One region of the Kaistia sp. MMO-174 genome, then DNA from elsewhere that is predicted to be linked to it. Evidence: predicted binding sites of a transcription regulator. Region 1 holds the regulator's gene; each other region holds the start of a gene.

The links. Region 1 encodes PhoB, which activates phosphate uptake and scavenging genes when phosphate is short. Its sites were predicted from a motif close to TGTCATNNANCTGTCAT; they were not measured.
Region 2: the regulator PhoB is predicted to act here: its motif matches at 2,740-2,756, upstream of WFK98_RS13020 (esterase-like activity of phytase family protein).
Region 3: the regulator PhoB is predicted to act here: its motif matches at 2,392-2,408, upstream of phnC (phosphonate ABC transporter ATP-binding protein).
Region 4: the regulator PhoB is predicted to act here: its motif matches at 1,455-1,471, upstream of WFK98_RS11675 (esterase-like activity of phytase family protein).

What each region holds. Positions count from the first base shown of each region.
Region 1 covers NZ_JBBCUO010000007.1:90,685-94,438, reverse strand. Annotated here, with positions in the region: gene pstA (phosphate ABC transporter permease PstA) at 1-591, shown strand, start outside; gene pstB (phosphate ABC transporter ATP-binding protein PstB) at 588-1,373, shown strand; gene phoU (phosphate signaling complex protein PhoU) at 1,399-2,115, shown strand; gene phoB (phosphate regulon transcriptional regulator PhoB) at 2,146-2,844, shown strand; gene WFK98_RS23965 (GcrA family cell cycle regulator) at 3,048-3,581, opposite strand.
Region 2 covers NZ_JBBCUO010000003.1:229,954-233,707, forward strand. Annotated here, with positions in the region: gene WFK98_RS12990 (hypothetical protein) at 1-355, shown strand, start outside; gene WFK98_RS12995 (hypothetical protein) at 352-552, shown strand; gene WFK98_RS13000 (hypothetical protein) at 588-1,853, shown strand; gene WFK98_RS13005 (hypothetical protein) at 1,854-2,219, opposite strand; tRNA gene WFK98_RS13010 (tRNA-Lys) at 2,392-2,467, opposite strand; tRNA gene WFK98_RS13015 (tRNA-Lys) at 2,527-2,602, opposite strand; gene WFK98_RS13020 (esterase-like activity of phytase family protein) at 2,828-3,754, shown strand, end outside.
Region 3 covers NZ_JBBCUO010000002.1:148,055-151,808, forward strand. Annotated here, with positions in the region: gene WFK98_RS06660 (adenosylhomocysteinase) at 1-853, shown strand, start outside; gene WFK98_RS06665 (IclR family transcriptional regulator) at 910-1,680, shown strand; gene WFK98_RS06670 (chloramphenicol acetyltransferase) at 1,733-2,359, opposite strand; gene phnC (phosphonate ABC transporter ATP-binding protein) at 2,533-3,339, shown strand; gene phnD (phosphonate ABC transporter substrate-binding protein) at 3,398-3,754, shown strand, end outside.
Region 4 covers NZ_JBBCUO010000002.1:1,197,059-1,200,812, forward strand. Annotated here, with positions in the region: gene WFK98_RS11675 (esterase-like activity of phytase family protein) at 51-1,385, opposite strand; gene WFK98_RS11680 (alpha/beta hydrolase) at 1,511-2,782, opposite strand; gene rpoC (DNA-directed RNA polymerase subunit beta') at 3,094-3,754, opposite strand, start outside.

The DNA of each region.
Region 1 (3,754 bases):
GGCATCCTGGCCGGCACCTACATGTCGGAATACGGCCGTCACAACAAGCTGACGACGGTGGTCCGCTTCATCAACGACATCCTGCTGGCGGCCCCTTCGATCGTCATCGGCCTGTTCGTCTACGAAGTGATCGTCGTCCAGATGGGCCATTTCTCGGCCTTCGCCGGCATGGTGGCGCTTGCGATCCTGGTGATCCCGGTCGTCGTCCGCACCACCGAGGACATGCTGAACCTGGTGCCGAACCAGCTGCGTGAAGCCGCCGCCGCGCTCGGCCTGCCGCGCTCGATCATGATCCGTCACGTCGCCTACAAGGCGGCGCTCTCCGGCATCGTGACCGGCGTGCTGCTGGCGATCGCCCGCGTCAGCGGCGAAACCGCCCCGCTGCTCTTCACGGCGCTGAACAACCAGTTCTGGAGCACCGACCTGAACGCGCCGATGTCGTCGCTGCCGGTCACCATCTTCCAGTTTGCCCTGTCGCCCTATCCGGACTGGCAGAAGCTGGCCTGGTCCGGCGCCCTGCTCATCACCTTTACCGTGCTGGCGCTCAACATCGTCGCCCGCGCCTTCCTCAGCCCCAAGGCTTCCAAATGACCCAGACCGCGTTGAACACGGCCGGCATGGCCGAGAAGATTTCGATCCGCAATCTGAAGTTCTTCTACGGCGACAGCCTGGCGCTGAAGACCATCAACCTGCCGCTCTTCGAGAAGAAGGTCACCGCCTTCATCGGCCCGTCGGGTTGCGGCAAGTCGACCCTGCTGCGCGTGCTGAACCGCATGTACGACCTCTATCCGCGCCAGCGCGCCGAGGGCGAGGTGATCTTCGACGGCAAGAACGTCCTCGATCCCGACCAGGACCGCAACATGCTGCGCGCCCGCGTCGGCATGGTGTTCCAGAAGCCGACTCCGTTCCCGATGTCGATCTATGACAACATCGCCTTCGGCATCCGCCTCTACGAGAACATCTCGCGCTCCGAGATGGACGGACGCGTCGAGGCGGCGCTGACGCGCGGCGCCCTCTGGAACGAGGTCAAGGACAAGCTGCACTCCAGCGGCCTCAGCCTCTCCGGCGGCCAGCAGCAGCGCCTCTGCATCGCCCGCACCATCGCGGTGCGGCCGGAAGTCGTGCTGTTCGACGAGCCGTGCTCGGCGCTCGATCCGATCTCGACCGCCAAGATCGAGGAACTGATCGACGAGCTGACGACCGACTACACGATCGCCATCGTCACCCACAACATGCAGCAGGCGGCGCGCGTCTCCGACTACACGGCCTTCATGTATCTCGGCGAGCTGATCGAATTCGACGAGACCACGAAGATCTTCACCTCGCCGTCCGACAAGCGCACCCAGGACTATATCACCGGTCGCTTCGGCTAAGCCGGGCCACGGGTAGGAGCACGACATGTCCGAACACATCGTTTCCAAGTACGACGAAGAGCTGAACGACGTTGCCCGCCGGATCGCCGAGATGGGCGGCATGGCGGAGCGTCTCGTCGACGTCGCCGTCGGCTCGCTGATGCGGCTCGACACCGATACGGCGCGCGCCGTCATCGCCGACGACAAGAAGCTCGACGTGCTGCAGCGCGAATGTGAAGAGCGCGCGATCATGATCATTGCGCGTCGTCAGCCGATGGCGATGGACCTGCGCGAAGTCATCGCCGCCCAGCGCATCGCCAGCGACCTCGAGCGCATCGGCGACCTCGCCAAGAACATCGCCAAGCGCGTCATCGCGCTCGACGGCCAGTTCCAGTCGAAGCGCTTCAACACCGGTGTCGAGCACATGGCGCAGCTGTCGCTCGCCCAGCTCAAGGACGTGCTCGACTCCTACGCCACGCGTGACGTCGAGCAGGCCTACCAGGTCTGGAAGCGCGACGAAGAGATCGACGCGATGTACACGTCGCTCTTCCGCGAACTGCTGACCTACATGATGGAAGATCCGCGCAACATCACCTTCTGCACGCATCTCCTGTTCTGCGCCAAGAACATCGAGCGCATCGGCGACCACGCCACCAACATCGCCGAAACGGTGCACTATGTCGTCACCGGCCAGGTTCTGGCCGAGGATCGTCCGAAGCAGGACGATTCCAGCACGACCGCCGTTGCCTATGAGCAGAACTGACCAAACGCCTGAATGCTAGGATCTTCGTGAATGACGCCGCGCGTTATGATCGTCGAGGATGAGGAGGCGCTGAGCCTCCTCCTCCGCTACAACCTCGAAGCCGAGGGTTATGCCGTCGAAGTGGTGCCGCGTGGCGACGATGCCGAGATGCGCCTGCTCGAGACCGTGCCCGACCTGCTGCTGCTCGACTGGATGCTGCCCGGGATCTCGGGCATCGAACTCTGCCGCCGCCTCCGTGCCCGCGATGCCACCCGCACGTTGCCGGTGATCATGCTCACCGCCCGCGGCGAGGAGCAGGAGCGCATCCGCGGCCTCGCCACCGGCGCCGACGACTATGTCGTCAAGCCGTTCTCCGTGCCGGAGCTTATGGCGCGCGTCCGCGCCATCCTTCGCCGTTCGCGCCCGGAGGTGATCGCCTCGCTGCTGCGCGCCGGCGACATCGAGCTCGACCGCGAGACTCATCGCGTCCGCCGTTCGGGTCGCGAGCTGCATCTCGGCCCGACCGAGTTCCGCCTGCTCGAATATCTGATGAAGAGCCCCGGCCGCGTATTTTCCCGCGAGCAGCTGCTCGACGGCGTTTGGGGCCGTGACGTCTATGTCGACGAGCGCACCGTCGACGTCCATATCGGCCGCCTGCGCAAGGCGGTGAACCGCGGCCGCGTCAAGGATCCGATCCGCACCGTGCGGGGCTCCGGCTATTCCTTCGACGACCAGTTCGCCGCCGCCTGAATCCCTTTCATCGCCGCCTTTCCCCCGGGAGGCGGCCTGAAAACAAGCAAAGCCGCGTTCGGGTATCTCCCGGCGCGGCTTTTTGCTGCCCGGATGGGAGGGCTACAAAAAGAAACGGCCGTGCGCCTCGGGGGGAGGGCGGCACGGCCGGAATGGCATTTCGGGACGAAGGCGCGGACGCCGTCGTCGTCAGGCTGGCGCGATCAGGCGCCGACGGCCTTCTTCTGGCGGCGGTCATGCACCGGCTGGTAGGCTACCCGCGAATGATATTCGCAATAGGGAATGCCCGAATTCGAGCGCTGGCCGCAGAAGTGGAAATCCTCGGTGCTCGGGTCGCCGATCGGCCACTTGCAGGTCTGCTCGGTGAGCGTGAGGATCGTGGCGTGCAGGCTGATCGGAACGACGACGTCGTCCGAGCTGACAGGCCGGGGCACGCGCCGCGGCTCGGGCGCCATCTGGCCGAGAGGCTTCAGGGCCGTGTTGCCGGCCACCATCGGCCTGACGGGATTGGGACGCCCTGTCGTTGCAGAGCGGCTACTGGTCGTCGACGCGGGCTTGCGCGGGCGGGCGACCGGCGCTGCGGCCGGCTTGGCACGACCCGAGAGGCTCAGCCGATGTACCTTGCCGATGACTGCGTTACGCGTTACGCCGCCGAGTTCCGAAGCGATCTGGCTTGCGCTCAGGCCGTCGGTCCAGAGCTTCTTCAGCAACTCAACCCGTTCGTCCGTCCAAGTCATTAGCGTGTCCTTGTCGGTCGGAGCGATACCCGGAATCCTGTCACGGTCGTTCAGCCGGGATGCCGGACGACTGCGGACGCCATACAAGGGTCAGGGGGAGGTACCTGCTCGATATTTCGTGTCTTAACGAAAAGTAAAATACTATATGGCGTGACTCGGTGACAAGAGTCCGG
Region 2 (3,754 bases), on a different contig from region 1:
CCAGTTCTGGTCGGACCCGAGCCGGAGCCTTCCCATCAACCCTATCGTCAGCGACCTGCTGGCGCAGCACAGCCCCAATCGCACGTCGGTCGCAGAACAGCTTGCACGTCGAGCCTTCATAGAGAAGGCCACCACGGCAATCCAGCAACTGATCGACGCACACGCCTCGCCTGAGGCGGCCATCATCTACGCCAGCTCTGCCTTTGCGGAGCTGCTCGGCAGGCTGGTCGGGACGTCTCACGATGCGCCTTGCACGCCATGCTTGCACGCCAATCTGGGCTTCCTGCAGAAGGGATACTTGGCGGGGTTCATGCTGCAGGTCCGCGAACAGCAAGAAGCGCGGTCAGTCGCATGACGTCCCTCGAGGAGATCCGCGCGGCCGCCCAGGCCTTCCGGCAGACGAGCCTCCGCTTCGATGCCTGCATCGAGCGCCTGCAGCTCGAGGCGGCCGCATTCCGGGCCAGCAATGACGGGCTCGCTGCAATCCTGCAGCGAGCCCGGGCCGGAGAGGTTGAGCCATGTCCCTTGTCGCCACTGGCACATCGCGCGTAACGTCGCCCGATCGCCCGCTAGGATTTCGCCGTTCCATGGGCAAAGTCGAAATCAAGATCCCGCATGTCACATGGCGGGCCGGCCGGCCGAGGTTCATCCCCGGCCGCCACCTTCGTGCGCTCGGCTATCAGGGCCGCGACCTGAAACAACCGGACGGCCGTTGGTTCTCGCTCGACGAGGCGATCGCCTGGTCGAAGGATTTCGAGATCGAGATCGCCAGCCGCCGCCAGGCCAAGGCGGACGGCAAGCGCCTGGCGCGTCCGAAGCGGCCGACAGCCATGACGGTCGGCCATGTCATCGACCACCTTTTCCGCCTCGGCGAAATGCAGCCGATCGACGATCGCCGCGAGCGCGAGCGAAAGGGCGCCCTCGCGCCCAAGACCATCCGCTGGTATCGCAGCATGGCCGACGTGCTTGCCGCCTATGATCCGGAGCTATGGGCGTCGCCGGCGGCGGCCGTGTCGCGAATTGTCGCCAAGGGCCTCTATCGCCGCCTAGCGGCCGACAAGGGCCTTGCCATGGCTCGAGGCATCATCGCCGTGTGCTCCCGGGCCTATGGCGAGTATGAGGCGACGATCCCGCTCAATCCTTTCTTGAAGCTCAAGATGAAGGCGACACCGCCGCGCCTGCGCGCCGGCGAGATCGAGGAAATGGAAACGCTGATCGCGGCCGCCGATGCCCTCGGCCTGCCGGAGATCGGCGATGCGATCCTCATGGGCCTGGTGACGGGCCAGCGCCAGAACGATCGCCTGCGCCTGGTCGAGCGCGCCCGCATCGATGGCAGCATCGTGTTCCGCCAGTCGAAGACCGGCGCCGTGGTGACGGTCCCTGCCCTGCCGCAGCTCGACGTCCGCCTGCAGGCCGCCCGCCTCCGCCGCGCCGCCCGCAAGGTGACATTCCCGGAAGTGCTGATCGACGAACAGAAATGGCGGCCGTGGCCCGACGACGAGGGCGACGCCTACCGCAAGCAGTTCACGAAGGTGCGGGCCGCTGCCGTCGCCGGCGTCCTCAACGCCGAAGGCACCGCGGCCGCCGCCCTCGAGGGCCGCAACGAACCGCTATGGACGGTCGAGCCTTGCCCCTCGCTCGAGGGTTTCCACGACCAGGACCTGCGCGACACGGCCGTGACCTGGCTCGCGCGCGCCGGCTGCACAATCCCGGAAATCGTCTCGATCACCGGGCACACCGAGGAAAGCGCGACGACGATCATGAAGCACTACCTCGGCCGCCATCCGGAAATGGCGAAATCGGGCATGGAAAAGATGCGCGTGTGGCTCGACGCCAAGGGCACCAAGTTCTGATCAGGACCGGCCTACAGGCGCTGGCGCGCGCCTGTAGCCGCGTTCCGCCATGCAGCCTTCGAAGACGTCAGCCGAATCGGCCGCGCGATCTAGACTGCGCGCCAGGTTGTCATAGGTGGCAGAGGTTTCCGACCATGCCCGGCCGGGTCCGGATTTCACCGTGGCCTCAGAGCGCGGCACGGAACCACCGAGACGAGAACCCGCCGCCCTGCCGTTGCAGATCGCCTTGTCCGTCTCGAGCTGACGCAGCAGCCCCGGATTATCGGCGATCCAGGTGCCGTCATTCTTCACCCAGTAGAGTTGCGTGCAGCCGCCCAGGATGACGGCCGCCATCACAACGCAGCGATTCCAGCGACGATCGACCATGATTCCCCCCATCGGTCAGCAGGAAGGTCTCACGATAAATCAGCAGGAAAAGAACGAAAGGTCTCACGTGAGACCTTCTAGCGGGTCTCACGCGGTCTCACGTTCTCGTCCTGTTCTGGAAATGAAAAGGCCGCCAATCAGCTTAACTGATTGACGGCCTTAGCGAATTAGATGGTGGGTGCACTAGGGATCGAACCTAGGACAAGCTGATTAAGAGTCAGCTGCTCTACCAACTGAGCTATGCACCCATTCGCGGAAACGACGGAGCGAAAGAAACCAGGCTCCACGACCAGCGAATGATCGAATTTGGTGGGTGCACTAGGGATCGAACCTAGGACAAGCTGATTAAGAGTCAGCTGCTCTACCAACTGAGCTATGCACCCATGTTCGTCGGCGCTTCGGTGTGGACCGTGGCGCCCCGGAACGAGGCGGTATGTAGCAAAGCGCCCCCGGCCTGTCCAGCCACGCATTCACGGGATTGTGGAAATCTTCGTGAGCGGGGCAGCAAGCCCGTCGAAACCGTCATTTCCCCGTCATGCGCGGCCGGTCTATTGCCGGCAATCCACGGCGTCCCTGCCACGGACCGCTCTGAAATGATTGAGGAAACTATGCTCAAGCCGATCCTGCGCAGCGCGCTGGCCGCCACGCTTCTCGCTGGCACCGCCCTCGCCTCGAATGCCGCCGAGCACTTCAACCGCATCGCGACCTTCCACGTCGTCGACAACCTGCCCGGGGATGCCGACGCCGCGAAGAAGACCGTCGCCGAGATCATCACCGCGACCGCCGACGGCAAGACGCTGGTCTATACCGACAGCCCCGGCGAGCGCATCGGCCTGATCGACATCGCCGATCCGAAGGCGCCGAAGCCCGCCGGCACGGTGGCGCTCGGTGGCGAACCGACCTCGACGGTCGTCGCTGGCGGCATCGCCCTGGTGGGCGTCGTCACGTCGAAGTCGAAGAGCGAGCCCTCGGGCCATCTCGCCATCGTCGACCTCGCGACCAAGACGGTGAAGGCGACCTGCGACCTCGGCGGCCAGCCGGATTCGCTCGCCAGGAGCCCGGACGGCAAGTTCCTCGCCATCGCGATCGAGAACGAGCGCGACGAGGAGATCAACGAAGGCGCCATCCCGCAGCTTCCCGGCGGTAACCTGACCAGCTTCGCCATCGGTGCTGACGGTTCCGTCGATTGCGCCACCAAGACGGTGATCGACGTCACCGGCCTCGCCGCGATCGCCCCGACTGATCCGGAGCCGGAATTCGTCGATATCAACGACAAGAACCAGGTCGTTCTCACCCTGCAGGAGAACAACCACATCGTCATCGCCGACCTCGCCACCGGCAAGGTTGTCAACCATTTCCCGGCCGGCACGGTCGATCTCGACGGCATCGACGTCAAGAAGGACGGCGTGATCGACCTCTCCGGCAAGATGGAGAACGTCGCCCGCGAGCCGGACGGCGTGCAGTGGATCGACGACACGCGCTTCTTCACCTCGAACGAGGGCGACTGGAAGGGCGGCTCGCGCGGCTTCTCGATC
Region 3 (3,754 bases), on a different contig from region 1:
GAAGCCGGACATCCTGCTCGACAATGGCGCCGATCTCGTCGCGCTCGCGATCGAGGCGGGCACCGAAGCCACGATCCGGGGCGGCACGGAGGAGACGACATCGGGCGGCGACCGGCTGCGCGGCGAACTCGCCGGCAAGGTGCCGTTTCCGGTCATCGTCATCAACGACAGCCCGCTGAAGCAGATCGCCGAGAACCGCCATGCCGTCGGCCAGTCGATCGTCGAGAGCTTCATGCGGATCACCAACCTGATGATCCCCGGCCGGCGCTTCGTCGTCGTCGGCTATGGCTGGTGCGGGCGGGGCATTGCGCAATATCTCGATGCGCTTGGCGGTCGCGTCGCGGTGGTCGAGACCGATGCGATCAAGGCCCTGGAGGCGGCCCTCGACGGCTATCGCGTCGGGACGGCCGAGGACCTGGCCCCCTGGGGCGAAGTCTTCATCACGGCGACCGGGCGACCGGGCGTGCTCGGCGCCAAGGCGATCGCCGGGATGCGCTCCGGCGCGGTGCTTGCCAATTCCGGCCACTTTCCCTGGGAGATCGATGTCGCGGCACTTCGGGCCCAGGCGGTCGGCTCGCAACTGGTGGACGATTCGCTGGAGCGGATCGAACTCGCGGATGGCCGCCATGTCGTGCTTGTCGCCGACGGGCGCATGTTCAACCTCGCTGGCCGCGAGCCGAAGGGCAATTCGATCGAATCCATGGACATCGGCTTTATGCTGCAGGCGCTGTCGCTCGCGCGCGTCGCCGGGGCCGGCCGTACGGGACTGGTGCCGGGCGCCCAGCCGGTTCCGGACGACATCAACCAGACGATCGCCCGCCGCATGGTGGCCGAGATGGGAGCGCATCTGTAGAAGCACCCTGTCGCCATCGGCGCGGCAGGATGGAACCTTCGGGAGCGGGCGGTCGGATGACGGACGAAGGCGGGATCGAGAGCCCGAACTATGGCGTACCCGCCCTCGACAAGGCGCTGGATATCCTGGAACTGCTGGCCGGCAGCAAGGAGGGGATGACGCTGGGCGAGATCGCGGCGGCGGTGGATCGCTCGGTCAACCAGATCTACCGGACGCTGGTGACGCTGGAGCGGCGGGGCTATCTGTTCCGCGCCCGTCCGTCCGGGCTCTATTTCCTGTCGCTGATGCTGTTCGAGATCGTGCACCGGCAGGAGCCGATGCGCGGGCTTATCGATATGGCTCTGCCGGCGATGCGCGCCCTCAGCGAGGCGATCGGCCAGTCCTGCAATCTCAGCATCCACGATGCCGGCCGGGTCGTCGTCATCGCTCAGATCGACAGTCCCAGCCCGTTCGGCTTTCGCGTCCGCGCCGGCGCGACCTTTCCGCTGTTCGAAAGCGCCACCGGCCGGCTGCTGATGGCGTTTGAGCCGGATGACGCCAAGGTGCGGTGCTGGCTGCAGGGCGACAGCGAGTCGGCCTTGGAAACGTTGGGGGTTGGTCTCGCGACGATCCGCGAGCGCGGTTTCGAGGAGGAGGCGGACAGCCTGCAACCTGGCGTCACCGACCTGGCCTTTCCGATCCTCTCTCGCGACGGCCGCGTCGTCGCGGCCCTGACCGTGCCCTATGTGACGACGAGCTACAGTCGCCGGCCGATCGCCGATGTCCGTGCAGCGGCCGGGAATGCCGCCGCGGCGATCAACGCGGCGATCCGGGGCGAGGGCGGCTAGAGCGTTTCCGAGCGAAGTGGAGACCGGTTCGCGTGAAGAAAACGCGACCAAACTAGCGCTCGTATTTTTCCAGGAACGCCTCGATTTCGAGGGTACGGAAGTCGGGCAGGGCGAGCCGCAGCGCCTCGTGATCCCAATCCCACCAGGCGAGCGCCAGCAGCCGGTCGGCGATCTCGGCGGGGAAGCGGCGCTTGATCGTTCTGGCGGCGACGCCGACGGCGATCTCATATGGGCCGACATCCTTCGTGACGACGGCGCCGGAGCCGATGATCGCGCCGGTGCCGATCGAGACGCCGGCGAGCACCGTGACGCCGTGACCGATCCAGACGTCGTGGCCGATCGTGCATGGGGTCGAGCGGCGCCAGTCGAAGAACGCGGCTTCGTCGGCTTCGCCCTCGAAATACTTCGAGGCGCGATAGGTGAAGTGGGACTGGCTGGCCCGCCATTGCGGATGGTTGCCCGGGTTGATGCGCACCGCCGCGGCGATCGAGCAGAACTTGCCGATCGTCGAATAGATCACGTCGCCCTGCTCGGAGACGTAGGAATAATCGCCCATCGTCGTCTCGATCATCGACGTTCCGGCGCCGACCTCGGTGTAGCGCCCGAGCGTCGATTGCTCGACGCGGGCGGTCGTGTGGATGGACGGCGTCAGGCCGAGCGGCATCGCGGGAACTCCCATGTGGTGGATCCGGCGATAAGTGGATCCAGATCATGACGCTGCGATGACTAAGCCGGCGAAGCCGATTTATGCTTGATCTGCCGTGTAGTGTTGTTCGGGCCCCAAGTGGAAAAGACCGTCACAAAAGCTTTGCTTCGAAATTGCATGATCCGCCCAATTCGGGAGATCATGACATGTTGGTTCTGGACGGCGTTGCGCGACACTTCAACAACAAGGCAGCCGTCAGCGACGTCAGCTTGACGATCGGCTCCGGTAGCTTTGTCGGCGTGATCGGGCGTTCCGGTGCCGGCAAGTCGACCCTGTTGCGCATGGTCAACCGCCTCGTCGATCCGACGGCCGGCTCCATTCGCTTCGGCGATGTCGATGTCACCAAGCTGAAGGGCCAGGCGCTGCGCGACTGGCGCGCCCGCTGCGCGATGATCTTCCAGCAGTTCAACCTCGTCGGCCGCCTCGATGTCCTCACCAACGTCCTGATGGGCCGCCTGAACACCGTCTCGACGCCGCGTTCGTTGCTGCAGCTCTGGAAGGACGAGGACCGCGCCGTGGCGCTTTCCGCGCTCGAGCAGTTCGATATCTCCCAACTCGCGGCGCAGCGCGCCGACAGCCTTTCCGGTGGCCAGCAGCAGCGTGTCGCGATTGCCCGCGCGCTGGTGCAGGAACCCGAGATCATTCTCGCCGACGAGCCGATCGCCTCGCTCGATCCGCGCAACACCAAGGTGGTGATGGATGCGCTGCTGCGCATCAATCGCCACTACGGCATCACCGTCATGTGCAACCTGCACTCGCTCGATCTGGCCCGCACTTATTGCGACCGGCTGATCGGCATGTCGGCCGGCCGTGTCGTCTTCGACGGCGTTCCCGAAGAACTGACCGAGGATGTCGCCCGCGACCTCTACGGCCTCGAGGCCGATGACGTTCTCGATTTCGACCCGGCGATTTCGCCGGAGCGTTTCCGCGGCGCCGTGCCTGCCGCGGCCTGATCTCAAGACCGAGTTCAAACGGTGCCGGAACGGCACTGCCAACACCTGGAGAATACCCATGCTGAACCGCCGCACGCTTTTCGGCGCCGCTTTCGCAGGCCTCGCGCTTGCCGGTGTCGCTTCGCCCGCTTTCGCCGACTGGAAGGCGGATTTCCCGGAGCTGACCATCGCCGTTATCCCGGCTGAGAACGCCTCGACCACCACCGACCGCTACCAGCCGCTGGCCGACTATCTCGGCAAGCAGCTCGGCGTTCCGGTCAAGCTGGCCGTCGCCACCGACTACGCCGCCGTCATCGAGGCGCAGCGCGCCGGCAATGCCCAGATCGCCATGTACGGCCCGGCCTCCTACGCTCGCGCCGTGCTGACCGGCGTCGAAGTCGACCCGCTGGTCGTTCCGCGCCATTCGAACGGCGCC
Region 4 (3,754 bases), on a different contig from region 1:
AGGGCCGCCCGGGGGCAGCCCTTCACGATGGTGTCGGACGCGTAAACGCGTCACTCGGCCTTGAGGAAGTCAGCGACCTCGAGAACGATGAACTCGTTGTTGTCGGCCTTGCCCTTGGCGCGGCCAACGGAGAACGGGAAGTTGTTGTCGTCGGCGACGATGATGTGGGTGTCGTCGATGCGGTCGACATTCTCGATCGTCTCGAACGGGAAGGTGAAGACGCCTTCCTTCGAGCCGGCACGGGCAACGGCATTCGGATCCTTGATAGCCATCAGGTCGATGAAACCGACCTTGCGAACGATGCCGTCGGCGTCGGTCTTGGAGAGGTCTATCAGATAGATGCGCTTGAACTTGGCCGGGGTCTTCGCCCAGCCCTCGCGCGGGTCGCCTGCCCCGCCGTCGCGCTCGATCACGAGGGCGCGGTTGGCGTCGATCATGTTGAAGTCGCCAATCGCGTTGCCAAAGTCCTCGAGCGGATAGTAGCGGACCTTGTCGGCAAAGGCTTTCGACGCGATGTCGAAATCGAAGATCGGCAGGACCGACTTGCCGCCCTTCTCGAGATACTTGCCGACCTTGGCGTCCCACGGCGCGCCCTCGAGCATCGGATGCAGCGTCTTGCCGTCGGTCGAGAGCGCCATGCCCTCGAAGCCCTTCGAGCGGCGAACGTTGAATTCCGGCAGCGGCTTGTCGGGACCGGCCGGCATCACGACGCCATAGTTGTCCGGCGAGCGATAGGTGACGCCGTCGACGACGGTCTCCTTCAGGCTCAGCACGGTGCCGTCGGCCGAGACTTCGAACAGATAAGGGCCGAACTCGTCGCCGATCCAGAAATTGTCACCCACCTTCTGGATGCTCTCCGGATCGAAGTCTGCGCCGGTCAGGTAGCGGCTATCGGTGTTTTCGTTGACGATGCGGAACGGCACCACGCGGTTCGGATCCTTGGCGAAGATCGTCTTGACGATCTCGACGCGGCCCGTCTCCCAGTCCGGCCTGACGATGTGGAACATGATCATCGCATCGGCGGAGTTCGCCTTGGCGCCGAAGCCGTTGTCGGTCAGGACGACGTAGGTGCCGTCGCCGAGCGCGCGGATGCCGGAGAAGCCCTGAACCGGCTGCCCGGCGAAGGGACGGGCAAGGCCGGTATCGGCATCGTAGATCGAATAGAGGCGGTCGAAGCGGCGGCCGAGATCGGCGCCCGTGCCTGTATAACGGCCGGAGGTGTTGAGCGCGGCCGGCGCATCCGCCGGCGGAACCGCAAAGCTCTGGGCCGGCAGGACGGCATGGTGGCTCAGGACGGCGTCGAACTGGCGGGGCTCGGCGGCGGAAGCGCCGGTCGCAAGCGCGACGAACGACAGGCCAGCGAGAAAGGCATGGCGAAGCGACATGGTCAGGTCTCCGTTCGAAGGGAACGGCGATGTCGTAGTGCGCCCATGTCTCAGCCAAGCGACACCGACATGTCGCCTCCATGACAGAAGCGACATGTCTAGCGGCGGGCCGCCCGCCGGCGGCGCTAGTAGGCGACGCCGCTCGCCGGCTTCAGCAGCGCGCCGGCCGAGTCAGCATTGTCCGACAGGGTGTTGCCGAACGCCTTGATCTGCGAGTTGTAGGTTTCGCGCGTCTCTGGATCGATGATGGCGACGGGCGCTGTCACGATCAGGCCCGCCGCGGTTCCGACGCTTGCGGCGGCGCCGGTGGTGACGGCCACGAGCCTGTCGCCGAACGCGGACTTCGAATCCGTCATCGTCTGGCCCTCGGCCAGGCGGGCGCCGATCAGCTGCACGACTTCGGGGCTGGCGGCGAACTTGGCGTGATTGAGCCGGTCGTCCGTACGCAGTTTGGTGAGGTCGATGACCGTGATCTTGTCCTGCTGCATCTCGGTCGCAAACGGTTCCTGCGCGACATTGATCTGGCCGAGGCGCTCGATATTGCCCCAGACGCGGCGGGAGACCTTGAGGGCGCGGTCGTCCTGCGAGACGAACAGCGTCACCTGCGGGCCGTTCGGGCCGATATCGGCCATCTGGCGGCGGAACACGTCGACATCGACGTCCGGCGCGGCCAGCATGACGTTCCTGATCTTTGGCGCCACGCGCTTGTCGCGGATCGCCATCTGACGCAGCGCTTCCAGCGTCACCCAATTGCCCATCGAGTGCGCGAGGATCGACACCTCGTCGACGTTCGGATCGTCGGCCAGCGCCTTCAGCAGCAGTTCGAGCGCATCGCGGGAATAGTTGTTGCTCTCGCGGTCGTAGCCATAGGCGAGCACACTGCCGCGCGACGGCCAGGTGAAGAGGATCGGCACGACGTCGGAACCGGAGTCATGCACGATCTGGGCGAAGCGGTAGACGGCATCCTCGAAGCGGTTGTTGAAGCCATGGATGAAGACCAGGGCCTGCCGCTTCGGCGTCGCCTTTATGCGGCTATTGAACCAGGCTCTCGCCTGCTTCAGGTTCATGTCCTGCGCCTTCAGGGTGACGAAATCCTTCGTCGGGTCGCCGGGCAGCTTCTTCGGCCACTGCACGTCGCCCTTCTTGCGGACATTATCCGGCGGGATCGAGACGACCATATTGGCGAAGTCGATGGCCCGGCCACGCTCGCCGGTGAAGATCTCGCCCGGAACGTTCGACCGCTGGCGCGTCGTCGCCACCATCATGTCGACCGTGCTGCTGCCCGGAATCGGCGCCGTGACGGCAACCGGCAGCAGAACGTCCTTCGGCCGGCCGCCGCAACCGGCAAGCAGCCCGACGAGAACCAGGCTCGTCACGCCCGTCCGGATCCAAACCATCACGCTACGCAAGTGGAGCTACCCCCGAAAAGGACGAACAGCCTGGTCAACGAAGGCACCGCCGCTCCGCGCAAGCAGGACGTGGCCCAATTATCTACTCGAACTCTCTATGCGAGCGCGCAGCCAATGCGCAACCCGCGATATTCCCCGCGCGTAAACGCCCGGCCGCCCGAGATCGGCATCACCCTAGCGGATCCCTGTGACAGATGCGCTGCCGCAGGGGCCTGCGGGACGAATCTCCGGGACCGCGACATCTGCGCCACGAAAAAAGGCCGCCCGAAGGCGGCCTTTCATTCGATGCGACGCGCCTGTTACTCGGCAGCGTTGGTCAGGTCTCCGAGCAGGCCCGCAGGGGCCTGGGCCGGGGCCGACCCCGCCGAGGAGCGCCGACGCTCCTCGAGGATGAGATCGTCGCGCTTGGTAGCGATCTCGCGGATGCGACCCATCGTGCCACCCGTACCGGCCGGGATCAGACGACCGACGATGATGTTCTCCTTGAGACCATCGAGCGGATCGACCTTGCCGTTGACGGCCGCCTCGGTGAGGACGCGGGTCGTCTCCTGGAACGAGGCAGCCGAGAAGAACGACCGCGTCTGCAGGCTGGCCTTGGTGATGCCGAGCAGGACCGGGTTGCCGGCGGCAGGCTTCTTGCCCTCGGCCTTGGCCTTGTCGTTCACCAGGTCGAACTCCAGCCGGTCGATCTGCTCGCCGGTGAAGAACTCCGTCTCGCCGGCGTCGTAGATCTCGACCTTCTGCAGCATCTGGCGAACGATCACCTCGATGTGCTTGTCGTTGATCTGCACGCCCTGCAACCGGTAGACGTCCTGGATTTCGTTGACGAGGTAGGCCGCAAGTGCCTCCACGCCCTTGATCGCCAGAATGTCATGCGGCGCCGGGTTGCCGTCCATGATGTAGTCGCCCTTCTCCACGGCGTCACCTTCCTGGAGATGGAACGGCTTGCCCTTCGGGATC